Regions from separate parts of the Brevibacillus nigriterrae genome, predicted to be linked through region 2. Evidence: riboswitches for the same ligand, from Rfam matches in the RefSeq annotation. Region 2 holds a riboswitch; each other region holds the start of a gene.
The links. A riboswitch is a leader RNA that binds a small molecule or an ion and turns the genes downstream of it on or off. The one in region 2 is predicted to bind S-adenosylmethionine.

Region 1: linked by a shared signal. The riboswitch ahead of ACPW7N_RS04310 (methionine ABC transporter ATP-binding protein) and the one ahead of ACPW7N_RS07430 (homocysteine synthase) in region 2 are both predicted to bind S-adenosylmethionine.
Region 3: linked by a shared signal. The riboswitch ahead of ACPW7N_RS04985 (2,3-diketo-5-methylthiopentyl-1-phosphate enolase) and the one ahead of ACPW7N_RS07430 (homocysteine synthase) in region 2 are both predicted to bind S-adenosylmethionine.

The regions. Positions count from the first base shown of each region.
Region 1 is NZ_JBNCMT010000004.1:80,620-84,824, forward strand. Features, by position in the region: gene ACPW7N_RS04300 (MetQ/NlpA family ABC transporter substrate-binding protein) at 1-639, opposite strand, end outside; gene ACPW7N_RS04305 (methionine ABC transporter permease) at 743-1,411, opposite strand; gene ACPW7N_RS04310 (methionine ABC transporter ATP-binding protein) at 1,401-2,414, opposite strand; SAM riboswitch class I at 2,490-2,596, opposite strand; gene ACPW7N_RS04315 (NAD(P)H-dependent oxidoreductase) at 3,118-3,474, opposite strand; gene ACPW7N_RS04320 (NAD(P)H-dependent oxidoreductase) at 3,471-3,602, opposite strand; gene ACPW7N_RS04325 (zinc-dependent alcohol dehydrogenase family protein) at 3,878-4,205, shown strand, end outside.
Region 2 is NZ_JBNCMT010000007.1:126,921-131,125, reverse strand. Features, by position in the region: gene ACPW7N_RS07440 (flotillin family protein) at 1-879, opposite strand, end outside; gene ACPW7N_RS07435 (NfeD family protein) at 904-1,407, opposite strand; SAM riboswitch class I at 1,619-1,727, shown strand; gene ACPW7N_RS07430 (homocysteine synthase) at 1,812-3,098, shown strand; gene ACPW7N_RS07425 (hypothetical protein) at 3,190-4,053, opposite strand.
Region 3 is NZ_JBNCMT010000004.1:207,391-211,595, forward strand. Features, by position in the region: gene mtnK (S-methyl-5-thioribose kinase) at 1-637, opposite strand, end outside; gene ACPW7N_RS04980 (YbgA family protein) at 667-1,281, opposite strand; SAM riboswitch class I at 1,347-1,478, opposite strand; SAM riboswitch class I at 1,649-1,770, shown strand; gene ACPW7N_RS04985 (2,3-diketo-5-methylthiopentyl-1-phosphate enolase) at 1,846-3,057, shown strand; gene ACPW7N_RS04990 (2-hydroxy-3-keto-5-methylthiopentenyl-1-phosphate phosphatase) at 3,057-3,728, shown strand; gene ACPW7N_RS04995 (methylthioribulose 1-phosphate dehydratase) at 3,730-4,205, shown strand, end outside.

The sequences.
Region 1 (4,205 bases), on a different contig from region 2:
AGCAAGTGCGAAGTTACCTGGGACAGCAGACAAATCAACACTGTCTACGGTGCGTGGAAGCTGTGCTGCTTCAATTGGTTTGAATTGCAGGTTTTTCACGTTTTCCTGTACATCTTTCTCAGATACAGTAAGCGGATTAGCAGAAGCATCAAGCTTGATCAAACCAGCGTCTTGCAAAATCAGGAACGCACGTGCTGCATTCGTCGGGTCATTCGGAATTGCAATTGCACTGCCATCTGCCACTTCTTCAAGAGACTTGAACTTTTTGGAGTAGATGCCCATTGGAGCAGTTGGCACAGAGATCAATTCAGAGAGCTCCAGTTTATGTTCAGCCGCAAATTTCTCCAGATAGATTTTGTGTTGGAACAGGTTGGCGTTCAGATCACCTTTAGACAATGCAAGATTCGGTTGCACATAGTCGTTGAATTCTACTACATTCACGGTGTAGCCTTTCTTTTCCAAAAGCGGCTTGATCGCTTTCGTTACCATGTCGCTGTATGGGCCTGCGGTTGCTCCGATTTTTAATTCTTTCGAAGCGGTACCTCCACTAGCGGCAGGTTTTTCGCCACCACAAGCAGCAAGCAAACCAACGGATAGGATCAAAGTGAGAGATAAGAGCAATGATTGAAACTTTTTCATTTTGTGTGCCTCCTAGAATGTTGTAATTATCGTTTTCTGTGAAAAACGTCTCGACGTTTTTCATGAAGGTTGATGTGACCGCTCGCGGTCAGCAAATAAACGGTCATGACCGTTTATTTGCAACTCTGGCGATGAAGTCACCGCCATACTGAATCAACTGAACCAGACAAATCAAAATCACGACCGTCGTAATCATCACGGTGTTGTCATAGCGGTAGTAACCGAAGCGAATCGCCAAATCACCGATACCGCCTCCCCCGACAATGCCTGCCATCGCAGAATAGGCAATCAAGCTGATCGTGGTAATCGTAATCCCTTGAATGATGCCGTGACGGGCTTCCGGGATGAGTACATCCTTGATGATCATCCAGGGGGATGCCCCTACGGAAACCGCTGCTTCGATGACGCCCTTATCGATCTCTCTCAGTGACGTCTCAACCAATCGGGCGAAAAACGGAATCGCTGCCACAGAGAGCGAGACAGATGCCGCCGTGGGCCCAATCGTTGTTCCCGTAATGAGATTGGTCAGCGGAAGCAGTGCTACAAGCAGGATGATGAACGGAATGGAACGAACCATGTTCACTACAAACCCGATCACATTTTTCAAAGGAGTGTTCTCCAGGAACAACCCTCGGTCGGTGACGAAAAGAATGACACCAAGCGGAAGACCCGCAATGACAGACACTACAAGCGAGATGCCGACCATGTAAATCGTCTCAAAAAAAGCCTTGTTCAGCTCTGGAATGAGTTCGATCAGTGTCTCAAACAGCATCGTACAACACCTCCAGATGGTTCGTCCGCTGAATCAGATATTGTACAGCGCCCTCTACTTCCGCTTGCTCCCCGACCAGTTCCATGATGAAAATACCGAGTGGCGTATTCTGTATGTACTCAATTTTTCCATGCAGAATATTTCCTTTCACCTGATGCTTCTGGAATACATCAGACACAACTGATTCTTCAGCGATGGAGCCTTTGAAATGAATTTTGATGATTCTGCCTTTTCGTTGTTTGATCAGGTGATCCGGCAAGTCAAACTGCAAGATGCTGTTGATAAAGGTCTTCGTCAATGGCTTGATCGGATTGGCAAAAATCTCATATACCGGGCCCTGTTCAATGATCTGACCATCCTGCATAATCGCCATGCGGTCACAAATCTCTTTGACCACTTCCATCTCATGTGTAATGAGTACAATGGTTAGGCCGATTTCCTGATTGATCTTTTTTAAGAGAGCAAGGATGGATTGGGTTGTGCTCGGATCGAGTGCTGACGTCGCCTCATCACAGAGCAGAACAGATGGGTTGTTGGCAAGTGCCCTGGCGATTCCGACTCGCTGTTTCTGTCCACCGCTCAGTTGTGACGGATAGACATCACACTTGTCCGAAAGACCGACCATCTCTAACAGTTCCTTTACCCTCTCTTCGATTTCTTCTTTTGATTTATGTGCTGCCTTCAGGGCAAACGCCACATTTTCGAATACCGTTTTGGAGCTGACTAGATAGAAGTGCTGAAAAATCATTCCGATCTTTTGTCTCGCATTTCGGAGATCTTTTTCTGTTAATGATGTCAGTTCGATTCCATCGATCAGGATTTGTCCGGACGTAGGTTTTTCCAGAAGATTCAGGCATCGAAGCAACGAGCTTTTCCCTGCTCCACTATATCCGACGATTCCGAAGATTTCGCCTTTGTTGATTTGTAACGAAACCCGATCTACTCCTGTAACCGTTCCTTTTTTGGTGTTGTATTCTTTCACCAGCTCTTTTACTTCAATCATCTACTGCCTCCTTATGCCCGTCACCCAAAAACAAAAGCCCCTTTCATTCGAAAGAGGCATCGTTAATAAGTGAACGACTTATCTCTCAGAATGAATTTCATTCTGCAGGAAGTGGCACCGTTCCATTGCTGGAGGTTGCCGGACGTCATAGGGCCTGATCCCTCAGTCTCTCTCGATAAGAGTTTATTTAATTTTTGGATAAACAAATCATAATCCCGACTAAACTGATTGTCAATATCAATTTTATACGGTGAAGTGTTGAAAACGTTATCATTTTTGTAATAGGTAGTTTTGGTTAATATCTAGTAGTTTTAGACTAGATAATAAAGTAGTAGACTGGCGACGGCGTTAAGCTAACGGGTAGGATAGTGTAATAACTCGTGACATTATGACACTTCGTCTTTGGTAAAAATATAAAATATCCCAGAATTCGTTCTCTGGGATACAAAATTTTAGTGAAGATAGCTATTACCTGTACTCTGGTTTCAATTGGTGATGCTCATCAAAATGAGAACTTGGATGATAGGGGATAGAACGTATTTCAGAAAGATGTTTAAGACGCTTTTTGTAACCTTCCAAGTATTGAATTCTGGCTTCCTCATCTCGTGCGGGAGTCCAGGCAATAAACGGTTCAACAGGTTCAAGACCAGAAAAATAGAGGATCCCATGATTAATATGATAAAGGATCTTCTCGTGTATATCGCTATCCATTCCATATGGCGTATAGGCATTCTGTGGAGAAACCGGTGAGAGTGGACAACATCGCTTTCTTGCCTTTGAGTCCACCCGTATCATATCTTCCAACTTCATTGCCATAAACAAAACCTGAAGCAAAGACTCGATCAAACCAGCCTTTCAGTATAGCTAGGACAGAGTACCACCATAATGGGAACTGGAAGATTACAAAATCAGCCCAAAGAAGTTTTTCTTGTTCTTCTCGGATATCCTCGGCAAAGCTGTTCGTTTTTGAAGCATGCTTTTGTTCAAGCTGGTATTTTAAAAATTCCGAGTTCTCCATAATGAGAAAATCATTGCGGTCAGCAACAGCTTTGCATTTCATTTCATTGCATACAAATCAGACACTTTGACTTGATGACCATTTGCTGTCAAAACAGTAATGGCAAGATCCTTTAATGCTCCATTAAAAGACTTTGGTTCAGGATGGGCGTAGACAATAAGTGCATTCATGATCTCTAACTCCTTCAAATAGCTATTTGGGTGTTTCAGATTGAACAAAGGAGTTTCGGTATCCAAGTTTCTGTACTACTATTTTTAAATCTATCTGGGGTATTAATACACTCAACAAAACAAGGCCAGGGCCGCATAGGTTATTTTTGTTTTTTATACTGTCTACTTGACGGGGTGCGGTTCATAATATTGGTGGCCTTGCCACCTTAAAGGGCAGGTTAATTCAAGATGGTATAATTAAATAAATCTGTTTTATATTAAGGAGACTTATTATTTTGGATGCAAAATGTATTAGATTCTACGAATTCGGTAGTCCTAAAGAGGTATTAAAAATTGAATATAAAAGTATAGAACCACCAAAAGATAATGAAGTCCTTGTTCGAATGTTAGCACGTCCTATAAACCCTTCTGACTTAATTCCAATTAGAGGCGCTTATTCTCATCGTATTTCTTTACCTAATATCCCCGGTTATGAAGGAGTGGGTATTGTAGAATATGTAGGTCCTTTAGCTTCTCGAGATCTTATTGGTAAACGGGTGTTACCTTTGCGTGGGGAAGGCACATGGCAGGAATTTGTTAAGACATCAGCAGATTTTACAGTAT
Region 2 (4,205 bases):
GTCAATCTTCATTTCTTCTTCCGTTACCTGTTGTTTGGTCATCACTTCTTGCAGTTTGTACGCCTGGTCGGCTGCTGCTTTGGCTCGGTCTTGTTCCTGTTTGTAGGAAGCGACCTTCAGTTCCTTTTCTTTCTCCGCTTCCGCAATGTTGGTTTCTTTGAGCAATTCCGCTTTACGTGCTTCTTGCTCTGCTTCCGCCTGTTTAATCCGTGCTTCCTTGTCAGCCTCTGCCTGTGAAATGACCGCATCCCGTTTCACCGCAGCAATTTGCGGGATACCCAGAGCAGCTAGATACCCGTTCTTGTCTCGTACATCTTTAATCGTAAAGCTGACAACTGACAAGCCCATCTTCTTGAGGTCTTTGGCAGCAACCGACTGAACTTCCTGAGCAAAACGCTCCCGATTCTTATAAATCTCTTCTACTGTCATGCTGCCGAGGATCGCACGAAGGTAACCTTCCAGCACTTCTTGCGCCTCACCTTGCAGTGCTTCATCCGATTTGCCCATAAACTGCTCGGCAGCGGTTGCGATATCTTCGATGGAACCGCCTACCTTGATAATCGCTACCCCGTCGGCCATGACCGGAACCCCTTGTTCGGTGTAAACTTCCGGCGTTGAGACATCGAGTTTATGGGATAGCAAACTGAGGAAATTCGCTTGTTGGAAAATGGGCAGGATGAACGCACCTCCGCCTCGCACGATCTTCATCTTGCGTCCCGATTCATCCGTCAACACATTCTTGCTTCCGAGATAACTGCCTGTTACGATCATCGCCTGGTCGGCACCGACTGTCTTGTATCTCGCCCAAAAGGCAATACCCAGAACTACCAGCACCGCAAGTACAGCTACGACTGTGATGAGAATCGATGGTTCTGTCAAACGGAACACTCCCTTATCAAATTCTTATATGTGCGGCTTTACGTACAAAACGTGGTCCTTGACTTCCACTACAATCACTTTGGTTCCCTCCGGTATCGGCTCCTTCAACCAGCTTGCAGCCATGTGGTTAGTCGTTCCATTTACCATTGGGATGACAATTTCTCCTAGACTAGTTGCAGGAACCGTCGTCCATACTTCTCCAACCCTGCCCACCAGTTGCATGATGGAGTACCCTGTTGATGTTTCCGCATGATTCATTGGTTCAATCCAGATAAAATACGAAAGAATAGCGATAATGGCACCGCTTAACAAACTTAAGAGAATGGTAGTGAGCGTGGTGAAGGTAGTAAGTCTTGTAAGCAAAAATCCACTTCCCCCAAATACTGTAATCCCGCTCACCAGTGTCAACGGTTGGATAACAGGGATTTGAAAATGATCCAGCCACCCGCCGCTATCTCCAAAGAGCAACGTCACGCAAGCATAAAGCAAACCGAATCCGATACAGATAAGAAAAATCGTATCCAACATGCACGTTTTCACCCTCATTTCTTTTCTACAATGAAACTGCAGTTATCTGAGATGGTGCCTATCCTGTAATACGCATTTTTCTACATAAAGTTTCCAATATTTGTATAAATTTCACTATAGCAAATATTAACTTTTTTATGTTGACAATTCCGACCAGCACGCTTAGAATTAAAACCAATACAAAAATGGATGAATTTTCATAAAACTTAAAAACTCATCAAGAGTGGTGGAGGGACTGGCCCGATGAAACCCGGCAACCGGCATGACAACATGCAAGGTGCTAAATCCTGCAGAATCCAATTGATTCTGAGAGATGAATGTAGCGACCGTTAGTGTATGCGCCTTCCTCTACTCAGAGGAAGGCTTTTTTATTTCCCCATTTATCTAAAGGAGAGATGATGTACATGGCAGACCAACAGTGGAGACCAGAAACGATCGCACTACACGGAGGACAGGAGGTTGATCCGGTAACAGGATCTCGTGCCGTTCCGATTTACCAGACTTCATCGTATGTATTCCGTGATGCCGAGCATGCTGCGAATTTGTTTGCTTTGAAAGAGTTCGGAAATATTTATACTCGCATCATGAACCCTACCCAGGATGTATTCGAAAAGCGAGTTGCGTTACTGGAAGGTGGCGTCGGTGCCCTCGCAACATCGTCTGGTCAGGCAGCCATTACCTTTTCTATCCTGAACATCGCACAGGCAGGCGACGAGGTCGTGTCCTCCAGCAGCTTATATGGCGGAACGTATAATTTGTTTGCCCATACCCTTCCGAAGCTTGGCGTGAAAGTACACTTTGTTGATCAATCCAATCCAGAGAACTTCCGTGAAAAGATTAACGATAAAACGAAAGCTGTATTTATTGAAACAATCGGTAACCCACGTATTAACGTAGCTGATATCTCTGCTATTGCTGACATCGCCCATGAGAACGGCATTCCGTTGATCGTAGACAATACATTTGCTTCACCCATCCTCTGCCGCCCAATTGAACACGGTGCTGATATCGTCATTCACTCCGCTACCAAATTTATTGGCGGACATGGGACTTCCATCGGCGGTATTATCGTAGACTCAGGCAAATTTGACTGGAACAATGGCAAGTTCCCAGGCTTAACCACTCCTGATCCAAGCTACCACGGTGTCGTCTACTCGGAGGCTGTTGGCAACCTGGCATACATCATCAAAGCTCGTGTACAATTGCAACGTGACATTGGTGCTGCCGTATCTCCGTTCAATGCGTTCCTGTTCCTGCAAGGGCTGGAGACACTCCATCTGAGAGTAGAGCGTCACAGCCAGAATGCACTCGCTGTAGCCCAGTTCCTCGCCAGCCATCCGAATGTGGAATGGGTCAACTATCCGGGGCTAGAGACAGACTCCCAGTATCAGTTGGCGAAAAAATACCTGCCAAAAGGGCAAGGCGCCATCCTTACGTTCGGGATCAAAGGCGGCGTAGAAGAAGGCAAGAAGCTGATTGAGAACGTTAAGTTGTTCTCTCATCTGGCTAACGTGGGTGATTCCAAATCGCTGATTATTCATCCTGCGAGCACTACGCACCAGCAACTTACCGAGGAAGCACAGCGTCTTGCAGGTGTAAATCCAGAGTTGATCCGTCTCTCCATCGGTACAGAGGCGATTGAAGATATCCTCGAAGATTTGGATCAAGCATTGAAAGCTGCATTAGCCTAACCAAAACCAGATCGATCCAAAAAAGAGCTTCCCCTTCTCATAAGGGAAAGCTCTTTTCGTTTTACAGGTTATGCTATCTTTATTTTTTAGGTTAATTCGAACGGCTGCCATGTTCTAACACCATGAATTCTTTGGCACAATATGCTTGGTTGCCCACATACACCGTAGCCACGTAAGTTCCGTCGTTCTTCACAGGATAATCAAACGTAGAGAATCTTGCTAAGTAATGAGGTTCATCAACTTTATTATCAAACTTCAGTGTTCCATCTTTCATACTGAACACGTAGCTGACCGTGCCTCCATTCACGCCAGGCCCTGTAACTTCAAGGCGGACATCACTACGAGAGGCAGTTTCCAGTTGTCCTGATGGATCGTGTAGATGAAATTTAATAGGAACCGTCGACTTCTGGTGCAGAGTGAAGTTCTGATTGCTAAACGGAGGTTCGAAGCAGTCTCCATCAGGAATTTGTTGTTCGTGTCCAATCGCTTGAAAATCTAACGAAAATGCAGTTTGTTTTCTCTGAAACTCATTTCCTGCCTCATAAGGAAATTTCGCAACAAATGTAATATTGGCTTTCTGGAAGCTGGCAATCGTCCCCAAGGGGAGTTGATTCAGATCATGAAGAAGCCCTTCATATAGTTTGCCTTTGCTATCAGAAACAGTTAGCACAATTTGATTATAAAGTTCCTCTGAACCTGCTTGCTGGGTAGCACTAACCGAGTAATTAAAGTCAATATTCCCGTTATTTTGAACTTCCATGTTGGAAGTAATCCAATCACCTGGTTTCATATTATCCCCGATTAACAGCTCTGTGGAGGGATTCAAGTCCAGATCGATCTTATAGTTAGTCTCGTATGCTCCTGTACCTGCAAAGGGCTGATTAGCAGATAAAAAGGTGGTTACCCCTAGCAAAACGATTGAGCCGAGGATTAACTTCAACCGATACTTCCTCATACCTATCCCCCCTACTATAGCGACAAGACCAATTCGAAACTATCGTACCATGTAAAAATACCTATACACATCAGTCACGAAGATAGGTTCACCTACAACCAGAGTATGAAAGACAACCCATCCGCACAGCCAAAATAAAAGCACGGACCTTC
Region 3 (4,205 bases), on a different contig from region 2:
GCTTCGCAATTTCCCGTTTCAGCGGTACGTTTGCCCAAATCGCCTCAACGTCTTTGCGAATCAAAGGGTTAAAGATATTGGTTTCGGCATTTTCATAGGGATCAGTAAACACCAAATCTTCGGTAATTTTGCAAAGCTCTGGATTCACGAATGTTGCGACTAATGATTTTTTTTCATACGGATGCACACCCAAATCCGATGTGAAAAAGAGAGTTTCAGCCAGGAATCGACCGATATGCTTGGCAAACAGCGGATATTGTTCCCCTTGGATCAATCCTTTGCGCATGATCGTGTGGTCACTCAAGTCTTCCATCACGGTAAGGGCAAGCTCTTGATCAAAATGATAAACCTGTGGAACCAGATCAGGAACCAGCTTGTTTTGAATAGCAAGTGCCGAGCTTTCGATCCGTGCACGATCAAGTGTCAAAGGCCACGACTCACCAACTACTCGTGCGTACGGCAATGCTTGCTTGACAATGACACTTTTGCCAGTTGCTTCTTCACGAATATGAAAAACCAGATTCAGGTTCCCATCGCCTATCTCATAGCTTGATAATTGCGAATCTTGCGTAAATAAACTAGGTAAACCACGAACATAATCAACGGCTTCCTGTTCAGTTAACGGACGGTATGTCATCGCTTTTCCTCCTCATTCCTGCCTTGTAATCAGCCTAAAAGAGCCATTTGCTTTTCATACATGTCAAGCGGATTGGTCAACTCGTTCAACTGTGCCATCAAGCGGTAATCCACTAATTTGTGCACTTTGCAATCGGCTATATCATCTGCTATTTCTTCTCGGGTCAATACTTCCCAGTTTCCTTCTCTGCGCTTGACGAACAAATCTTTTCCACGATACGAAATCCAGACGTGACTGGTTGGACAGGCAGGCGAAAAGAGCCGTGACCGTTTGAGTGTATCGTCTCCCCTTTCCATCGCTAGAAGAAACAACACCCGCCACGCATTCTCCACGTCGGTAGACAGCAGAAGCTGCCACGAGCCGTTTTCCACAGGACTTACCTTGCCACGCAGGTGACCGAAAGCATGATTCAATGCATTTCGTGCATTCCCTTCGTCGATAAGATCAACCTCGCATTCCTGTAATTTGTCACATAACCAGTCCGCAAATTGAGTCCAATCCCGATTTCCCGTTTCTTTCGCACGTTGATTCTGTTCCTTGAATGCTTGCACAATATCCTGATAGGTAGAATACGAGTGAAGCATGATTAAATATTTGTACTCCGACCAAACTTGCTCACACCAATTTTTTGATAATGTCACCATGAAAAAAGACCTCTTTTCCAAAGAAAAGAGGTCCTGTGCATACGTTGTCATAACGTCGTCGTTCCCCCTTATCTTCCAGAATTATTTCTTCTGCAGGAATTAGCACCGTGCACTTTTCTTGCTCGATAACAGATGCAAGAAATGTGTCGGTTGCTGGGTATCATCGGGCCAGTCCCTCCACCGTCTCTGGATAAGGAAATCCATATTTAGACTATTCAATTTGCAATTACGATGAATCATACACACGGTACAAGCCAGTTGTCAACAACTTTTTGCAAATTAAAAATGAAGTTGACGTTTGTGAAAAATCGTCTTATGATTTGAGTACTGTGTTTGTAGTTGCTCAATTCCATATATTCAGACATTACTCTTATTGTGAGAAGGCGGAGGGACTGGCCCGATGATGCCCGGCAACCGGCGTACGAAACAGGTACGAAACGGTGCTAAATCCTGCAAAAACCTGATTTTGAGGTTTTTGAGAGATGAGAGGAGAAGCGAACAATCGTAAGCCCGCCTCCTTCTCGATGAAGGAGGCTTTTTATTTTCTACAAAGGAGGCTTATCCGTGGGCAGTGATTCTATTCTTGTAACCTACGTAACGCAAGCAAAAGATTTAGATAAAAAAGCTGCTGCGATTGCTGTCGGCATGACTGTTGGTTCATGGACCGATCTTCCCCTCGCCAAGCAGGAAGCACTTCGTCCCTATCTTGGAGAAGTTCATGCTGTTCAACCGCTGGAAGAGTTGGACAATGGCGAGATCCGGGGGACAGTTACCATCAGCTATCCAACAATCAACTTTACACGTGATATCCCTTCCCTTTTGACGGGTGTATTCGGCAAGCTGTCTATGGATGGCAAAATCAAATTAGTCGATATACAATTGCCCGATTCATTTGTTGCTGGCTTTCCAGGACCGAAATACGGCATCGACGGCGTGAGGGAGATACTTGGTGTACATGACCGACCACTGTGTATGAGCATATTTAAATCGTGTCTGGGTCTGCCCTTCGATGAACTGAAGACACAATTCCGTGCCCAGGCACTGGGAGGACTCGATTTGGTCAAGGACGACGAGATCTTCTTTGCTGACGATCAGGCGCCGTTTCTTGAGCGAATCCGTGCTTTCCGTCAAATAGCCGAGGAAGTACAGCAAGAAACAGGCAAACCCGTGCTTTATGCAGCAAATCTCACGGGCCCTTCCCATGAATTGCTAGATAATGCGAAGCGTGCGATCGATAACGGAGCCCAATGCTTGCTGTTTAACGTACTCAGCTTTGGATTCGACACCCTGCATCGGCTCGCAGCCGATCCCGATATCACCGTCCCGCTGATGGCCCATCCAGCACTGGCTGGTGCGCTGTACCCTTCACCTGACTACGGCATCCGGACGTCCCTATTATTGGGTAAACTGATGCGGCTTGCAGGTGCGGATCTAGTTCTGTTCCCTTCTCCTTATGGAAATGTCGCATTGGATAAACAAGAAGCACTTCAGCTTGCAGCTAATTTAACCGTAAATGACAGTCAGTTGAAACGCTCTTTCCCTGTTCCGTCAGCAGGGATTCATCCGGGGTTAGTACCTCAACTTTACGCAGATTTCGGACTGGATCAGGTGGTGAACGCAGGTGGCGGCATCCACGGCCATCCTGGTGGAGCAACAATCGGAGCTAGAGCATTCATAACAGCAATTGAAGCAGTCGTTAGTGGAATTCCATTAGCCGAAGCGGCAACGAACAGTGAGGCTTTGGCGATTGCTTTAGATAAGTGGGGGCAAAAGTAATGCAAAAACAAGTCGTTCTCTTTTGTGACTTCGATGGCACAATCACGGAAAAAGACAATATCATTGCCATCATGCGAGAATTTGCTCTACCTGGCTGGGAAGAGTTGACCGATCAAATTCTGGGCCAGCAGATCTCGATTCGGGAAGGTGTGGGCAAACTGTTTGCCACTATTCCCTCTCATCGTAAACAAGATATTGTTGATTTCCTATTACGAGAAGCAAGGATTCGAGCAGGGTTTGCTGAATTTATCCAATACTGCAAAAAACAGGATATCACTCTCTTGATTACAAGCGGCGGCATTGATTTCTTCGTCTATCCCATGCTCGCTCCTTATGGCTTGGATGAGCATATCTATTGCAACGGCAGCGATTTCTCTCAAGACACGATCACGATTACCTGGCCTCATGCATGCGATGAACACTGCACAACGGATTGCGGTATGTGCAAGACAGCAATTATCAGACAATACGATCCATCCACCCATTACCGAATCGTGATTGGTGACAGCATTACGGATTTGGCAGGAGCCAAGATCGCCGACTTTGTCATAGCCCGATCTCTGCTGGAAACCAAATGTAACGAACTGCAGTTGCCCTATCGCCCATTCTCAACCTTCTTTGATGTGATTGACGCCTTGGAGCAGATAACGAACGGACAGGAGGTGCGCTAGCATGAGCGATTTGGAGCAACTGCGAGCCGACGCTTATCTGAGGCTGGATGAGGCCAAAATGACCTTTGCCAGACGTGATTGGTTCCCCGGCACAAGCGGCAATCTGTCGATTAAATTGACAAGTGACCCGCTACTCTTTGCAGTAACTGCCAGCGGCAAAGACAAAACAAAATGCACACCTGAAGATTACTTGCTGGTAAATGAATCGGCCCAACCAGTAGAAGAGACCACCTTGCGACCATCGGCGGAAACCTTGATTCATGCAGCCGTTTATCGGCACATCCCAACCGCTGGAGCATGCTTTCACGTCCATACGATCAGCAATAACGTGATCTCGGAGCTTTACTTTGGGCAGCGGGCATTCACAATCAAGGGGCAAGAATTGATCAAAGGGCTCGGTATCTGGGAAGAGAATGCGGAAATCACGATTCCTATCGTGGAAAATTACGCGGATATCCCTACCCTTGCTGCTGCGAT